Tautonia marina: one gene and its partner. The protein of the gene in region 2 binds, or shares a complex with, the protein of the main gene of each other region. Links are inferred from orthologs where the notes say so. Each region holds a gene or a part of one and is shown on either strand. Other genes may lie near its edges.

Evidence for each region.
Region 1: the proteins of GA615_RS00455 (region 2) and pabB are in contact, whole or in part, in a solved structure (PDB 8RP0), measured with the Escherichia coli proteins. The link is inferred for Tautonia marina from one-to-one orthologs.

The regions. Positions count from the first base shown.
Region 1 is NZ_WEZF01000002.1:413,385-416,581, reverse strand. What follows is about bases 30-2,913. They hold pabB (aminodeoxychorismate synthase component I), read right to left. Parts: upstream 2,248-2,913; coding sequence 811-2,247; downstream 30-810. Other genes in these bases: GA615_RS04190 (sugar phosphate isomerase/epimerase family protein), read left to right, coding at 2,378-2,913; GA615_RS04200 (aminotransferase class IV), read right to left, coding at 30-814. In the rest of the region: more of GA615_RS04200, read right to left, coding at 1-29; more of GA615_RS04190, read left to right, coding at 2,914-3,184. UniProt on the Escherichia coli protein: Part of a heterodimeric complex that catalyzes the two-step biosynthesis of 4-amino-4-deoxychorismate (ADC), a precursor of p-aminobenzoate (PABA) and tetrahydrofolate.
Region 2 is NZ_WEZF01000001.1:108,176-111,395, forward strand. The notes cover bases 35-2,941. They hold GA615_RS00455 (anthranilate synthase component II), read right to left. Parts: upstream 1,820-2,941; coding sequence 1,250-1,819; downstream 35-1,249. Other genes in these bases: GA615_RS00450 (molybdopterin molybdotransferase MoeA), read right to left, coding at 35-1,201; GA615_RS00460 (hypothetical protein), read left to right, coding at 2,046-2,657; GA615_RS00465 (endonuclease/exonuclease/phosphatase family protein), read left to right, coding at 2,884-2,941. In the rest of the region: more of GA615_RS00450, read right to left, coding at 1-34; more of GA615_RS00465, read left to right, coding at 2,942-3,220. UniProt on the Escherichia coli protein: Part of a heterodimeric complex that catalyzes the two-step biosynthesis of 4-amino-4-deoxychorismate (ADC), a precursor of p-aminobenzoate (PABA) and tetrahydrofolate.

The DNA of each region.
Region 1 (3,197 bases), on a different replicon or contig from region 2:
TGACGGGTCCAGGGGTATTGTAGCGACGGCCTCTCTCAGGGCCGGTCACCCCCTCCGGATCGAACCGGGCGACCGGCATGATGCCTCGTCCGGCGTTCGTGAGAAAGCACTCCTCGGCCGCGATCATCCGGTCGATCGTCACGCTCGCCTCCTCGTGAAGGGTCATCCCGAGCGTGTTCGCCCGCTCCATGATCACCCCCCGCATGATTCCCGGCAGGAACGGGGCTGAGGAACCTTGCGAGCGGACGACCCCGGGGGTCACAAGCTCCCCTCGCTCCACCAGAAACAGATTGCTCCGGCTTCCTTCCAGGATCGCCCCTGACTCGTCCCGGCTGAGATTTTCGTCAAACCCGAGACGCTGCGCTTCCTCGAAGGCAATCCGCCTCGACCAGTAATTCAAGGTTTTCGCCTGCATCAGACGGTCTTCCGGGGCGACTCTCCACTGCGAGCAAACGCTCAGACCGGCATCGGGAATCGGCGGAGGAAGCGCCCGGGTTCTCATCCAGATCGTTCCGGGCCTGCCCTCATCAAAACCTCCCGAGAGCACGATCCGCAGCGAGCAATCTCCGGTCCTTCCCTCCGCCTCCCGTAAGGCCTCCACCGCCCCGTGATCCGGCAATTCTTCCGGCCTCATCGGCAGGCCGAGTGCGTCGGCCCAGCCCTGCAACCGGGTCAGATGCCGCTCCAGCAACGTCGCCCGTCCGTTCCAGGTCCGAAGCGTTTCAAACAGCCCGAGCCCATGCTCAAACGTCCGATCGAACACGCTGATCCTCAGCGCCTCATCGGGAACGATCTCCCCCCGGACCCAGATCATCCCCGAGCCTCCAGCACGTCTCGCATGGCTCGCCCTTTGTGCAGGGTTTCCTCGTATTCGAGCTGCGGGTCGCTGTCGGCCACGATACCGCCGCCCACCTGATACGACACCCGATTCCCCTCCACCAGCATCGTCCGGATCGCAATGTTGAATGCCGAGCGGCCTCCGAGACTGTAATACCCGATCGCCCCCGTATAGAGGCTCCTCCGGGTTGGCTCCAGCTCGTCGATAATCTCCATCGCCCGGATCTTCGGCGCCCCGGTGATCGAACCCCCCGGAAAGACCGCCCGCACCACATCGATCGGCCCCACCCCTTCGCGCAATCGTCCCTCGATCGTCGCCACCTGATGATGCACGGTCGCGTAACTCTCGATCGACGATGGCTCCGTGACCCGGACCGATCCATACGCGCAGACTCTCCCCAGATCGTTTCGTTCCAGATCGACAATCATCGCCAGTTCTGCGCGATCCTTCGCACTGGCGATGAGATCGGCTCGCTGCGCCTCATCCTCCGATGGCGAAATTCCCCGCGGCCTTGTCCCCTTGATCGGCCGGGTCACGATCCGAGCCCCTTGCGTCTCGTAAAACAACTCTGGGCTGGAACTGATCACCGATCGCTCCTCATCCAGCCGCAACAGCGCAGAGTAGGGGGCCGGGCTTCTCGTGCGCAATCGGCGATACAGATCGAGCGGCACCGGAGTCCCTCTGACCTCGAACCGTTGCGAGATGTTCGCCTGAAAGATGTCTCCCGCGTGGATGTACTCCACCGCCCGGCCCACGGCCCGTCGATACCCCTCCGCCGAGAAATTGCTGACCAGCGGCGTCTCGAACCGCGATTTCGCCACACGTTCAGGAGCGTCTTGCAGCCATCCTCGCCAGCGATTCCCCCGCTCCTCGACCCGCTCGATCGGCTCGCCGAGCAGGTTCACCACCCACAGGCTGGCGGTTTCCGAGCGATGATCGACCGCCACAAACGTATCGTACAGACGAAAGAAAACGCTCGGCATCCGGCTGGCGCAAGCAGCCTTGCGCGGCACGCGCTCGATCCAGGGGGCCAGATCGTAGCCGAAGACCCCGATCAACCCCCCGAGAAACGGTGGCAAGTCGTCTCCCGTTTCACGTCCCAACTCCGCGGGCAGCGGACCTTGCAGTCCTAGCTCCTCGATCCAACGACCCAGCCGATCCAGCGGATCGCCTCGGCCGAGTTCCTCGTCGTCCCTCGGATCGAACGCAAACGTCCCCACCGGATGCGCCACCAGAATGCTCCAGCGCCCCGCATCGCCGAAGCCCGGTCCCCCTTCCAGCAAGGCCGCGCCGGGCATGCTGCCGACCCGCAGGCGGAGCCGATCGGCCGAGAGGTCCAGAGGGAATCGGAGCAGGGGGAGGCCGATCGTCGGCGGCAGGGTCTCGGGCACGGCAGCGGGGTCCGTCACGTCAACTTCGGGCGAACTTGGAAACACATCGCGACGCGATCGGTTCGAAAACGACCGCCGCCACGATACAATCCCATCAGACCAAGAGCCGACCCCCGCGCCAATTCCGCTCGATTCGAGACACGACCCCATGATCCGCTCTCCGCTCGGCATTCGCCTGCTCCCCGACCCCGACCAGACCGTCAAGGACCAGCTCCGCCAGGCCGCCCGACTCGGGGCCAAAGGAATCGTCCTCGACGCCACCGGCGACCTCAACCCCTCTCGACTTTCCGACACCGGCCGCCGCGACTTTCGCCACGCGCTGCGCACGGTTGAGGTTTCGCTCACCGCCCTGAGCCTCCCCACCCGACGCCCGTTCGACACCGACGAGCAGCTCGACGACCGCCTGGCCAAGGCCGATTCCGCCTTCGCCCTGGCCTTCGACCTCGGCGCGACGCTCGTCCTCGCCCGCGTCGGGGCCGTTCCCCCCGAGTCCGACGCTTCCCGCCGCGCCCTGTTCACCCACGCCTTGCACGAACTCGGCCGCCGCGCCGATCACCGAGGCATCCGCCTGGCCCTCGAAACCGGCACCGAATCCGGCGCTGACCTCCGCGCCTTCCTCGACACCCTCAATCAGCCCGGCCTCGCCGCCAGCCTCGACCCCGGCTTCCTCCTCCGCATGGGCCACGACCCGATCGAGGCCACCCGAGCCCTCGGCCCTCTCGTCGCCCACGCTTACGCCCGAGACGCCTCCTCCGCCTCCGACCTCGGCCCCTCCTCCGCCTTCTCCCTCCACCCCCGAGGCTTCGGCTTCCCCGCCGGCGTCCTCGACTGGGAGGAATACCTCGGCTCCCTCGAAGAAATCCACTACTCCGGATTTCTCACCATCTGGCCCGACCCCGAACGCCCCCTCGCCCCCCAGTTCCAAACCCTCGCCGACCGCTTCGCACGCTTCTGAATCACCCATCGCC
Region 2 (3,220 bases):
GGAACGGAACAGACGCGCCGGCGTCGTAGGCGCGGTCGCCAGCCTCGAAGGCGGCGAAGCCGTCGGCCATTGCCACGGTGCGCAGGTCGGCCGAGCCAGCCCAGTTCAAGGGCTCGATGATGGAGCCCTCGCCCAGTCGGGCGGGGAAGAAGGTCGGCCGATCGCCTCGGTGGGCGAACGGTTTCGCCAGGCGGGCGGTGATTGTCGCGGCCGGTGCTCCTTGAAGCCCGCGCAAGACGCGAAGGGCCGGGGCGACGAAGAGCAGGAAGCCCACGACGCCGCTGACCGGGTTGCCCGGCAAGCCGAAGACGAGCGTTCCGGGCAATCCGCCGGGGCGATCCGGCCCGATCCCGAACAGCAAGGGCTTGCCCGGCTTCAGTCGGATCTTGTGGAAGACGGCCCTCATGCCGAGCCCTTCCAGCGTGCCCGGGACCAGGTCGAGCTTTCCGGCCGAAACGCCTCCGGTGATGAGCATGACATCGCGCGTGAGCCCTTCGGCCAGGATTTCCCGCAACCGCACCGGCTCATCCGGGGCGATGGGAGCCACGGCGCTCTCGGTGTTCGAGGCTCGCACCAGGGCATCGAGCATGGTGGCGTTGCTGTTGCGGATCTGGCCCGGTCCCGGGGTTTGGTCGGGCGGCACGATCTCATCGCCGGTCGAGACGATGGAGACGACCGGCCTCGGCACGACCTGCGGCGAGGCCCAGCCGACCGACGCGAGCAAGCCCAGCCTGACCGGGTCGAGCCGATCGCCGGGGCCAAGCAGGGTTTCCCCTTGCCGCATCTCCCGGCCTTTCGTCAGGCGGCCCGCGTCGGGGGAAACCGGTTTGCGGGGGGAGAGGGTGACGCGGTCGCCGGTTCGAGCGCTGTCCTCGACCATTACGACGGCGTCGGCTCCATCGGGCAGCGGGGCGCCGGTCATGATCGCCGAGCACTGGCCGGGTCCGATCGGCTTCGTCGGTACCCGGCCGGCGGTGATTTCCTCGATCACGTCCAGGTCGAACGGCCCTTCCCCTTGCAGGTCGGCCGATCGCACGGCGAAGCCGTCGAGGAGGGCCTTATCAAACGGCGGCAGGTCGCGGTCGGCCGTCACCGACTCGGCCAGGACGGCTCCCAGGGCGTCGGCCAGCGGCACCCGACGCGGGGGGAGGGACTGGGCATGATCGAGCACGGCGCGGAGGGCTTCGGCGACGGAGAGCATCGGCGCAGGATCTCGCTTCGAGTCGGAGGGATGGATCGGCCTTGCCGGTCATTTCCCGATGAAGTTCCGCAGCAACTCGGTGCCGGCGTTGGTCAGGAAGCTCTCGGGGTGGTACTGCACGCCTTCGAGCGGCCAGACCTTGTGCCGGATGCCCATGATCTCGTGTTGATCGGTCCAGGCCACGACCTCGAAGTCGGCCGGAACGGTGTCGGGCTTGAGGATCAGGCTGTGGTAGCGAGTCGCCTCGAACGGGTTCGGCAGGCCGCGGTAGACCCCCTGGCTGTCGTGGTAGATCAGGGAGGTCTTGCCGTGCATGATCCGATCGGCGCGGACGATCGAGCCGCCGAAGACCTGCCCGATGCACTGGTGCCCGAGGCAAACGCCCAGCAACGGAACCTTGCCCGCGAACTGCTCGACCACGGCCATCGAGATGCCCGCCTCGTTCGGCGAGCAGGGGCCGGGAGAGATAATGACGTGCGTCGGCGACCGCGAGGCGATCTCCTCGGGGGTCGTCTGATCGTTCCGTACGACCCAGAGATCGAGCGTCGGGTCGATCTCGCCGAGGCGCTGAACAAGGTTGTAGGTGAACGAGTCGTAGTTGTCGATCAGGGCGATCATGCCGGTTCTGCCGGAGGACTGTCGGTCGGAGGCCAGGGGGTTCCCTTGCATCATATCCGGCAACCGTCACAACCGGAAGCGATTGCGGGACAGTCGTGGGGATCGGGAGGGTCGAACCGGGTCGCGGCGTCGATGGTTTAACGATGAACGGGAACGGGGCGTTGTCGGAGTCCGGAGGACTGCCAGCCGACCGCCCGAGCACCATCTCAAAGAGGAGGGAGTCCCGATGCTCGCCGGCCTGACGATTGCTCTGGGTCTGACCGTGTTTGGTGGTCAACCCCTTGGGGGGCAGATCCTCTCCCCACCGCCGATCCCCGCTCATCCGGTCCACGGCATGCGCGTGCCGGCTCATGGTCCGGGAGCGCTCGCGGTCGCGCACGGTGGAGTTGGACACGGACACGAATACGGACATCATCACGCGCACGGCGGCTCGGGGGGCTTCATCCTGCCGAACCCCGGACCCGGCGACGGCTGGGGCTTCCCAAACGATTCGCCCGACGGCTACGGCTGGTACGATCCGGGCATTACCTTGCCGATCCGAGAAGACCGCACCACCGCCTACTACTTCCGCCGCTACATGGCCGTCCCGCCCGAAACCATGTTCCTGCCGAACTACTACAACCCGTTCGTCACCCGAGGTCAGCGGTACTTGCCCTATTCCGGGATGGGCGGCATGCACGCCGCCGGCGGTGCCCCGAGCGGATCGGCCGCCACTCCCGTCAGCCCCTACAGCGATCTGACCCGCGAAGTCCCCTCGGCCGAGGTGCCCAGCTTCTCCGGAGAGGTCCAGGCGCCTCCGTCGAACTCCAGCCGGATTGACAGCATGATCCGCAATTGATTGACGCGGCGTTCGATGGCTCGTCTCCTGGCTTCCACTCCTCCGAAACTGCGGGCCCTCTCGCTCGGGTTGAACCGTTCTTCCTTTCGATCCGCAATCATTCCTGAGCGAAGGGGGCCCGGCTCGTTGAGCCTCGATCGGCCCCAGGCGGTTTGTGGAGCCGAACAACTGCCCTCCGCAGCGGCGCATCGCTACACTGGCGGCGCGATCGTTTCGAAGCGGTCGCTTGTTTGACCCCCTTTTGATCGAGGCCGCCATGCTTCCCGAGCCATCACTGCTGACGTTCCTCGCCCTGCGAATTCGATCCCTTCCGGCCTGGCTGGTCGCCATCACGTTGTTCGCGTGGTTGGCTCCGCTCGCCGGGGCCGACGAGCCGATTCGGCTCCGCGTCTTGAGCTACAACATTCACCACGCCCGAGGGCTCGATGACAGGGTAGACCTGGAACGGATCGCCGGGGTGATCAACGCGGTTGAGCCGGATGTCGTCGCCTTGCAGGAAGTGGATCGCAACGTTAACCGCTCCGGTTCCGTCGATCAGCCCGCCGAGCTGGCCCGCCTGACCG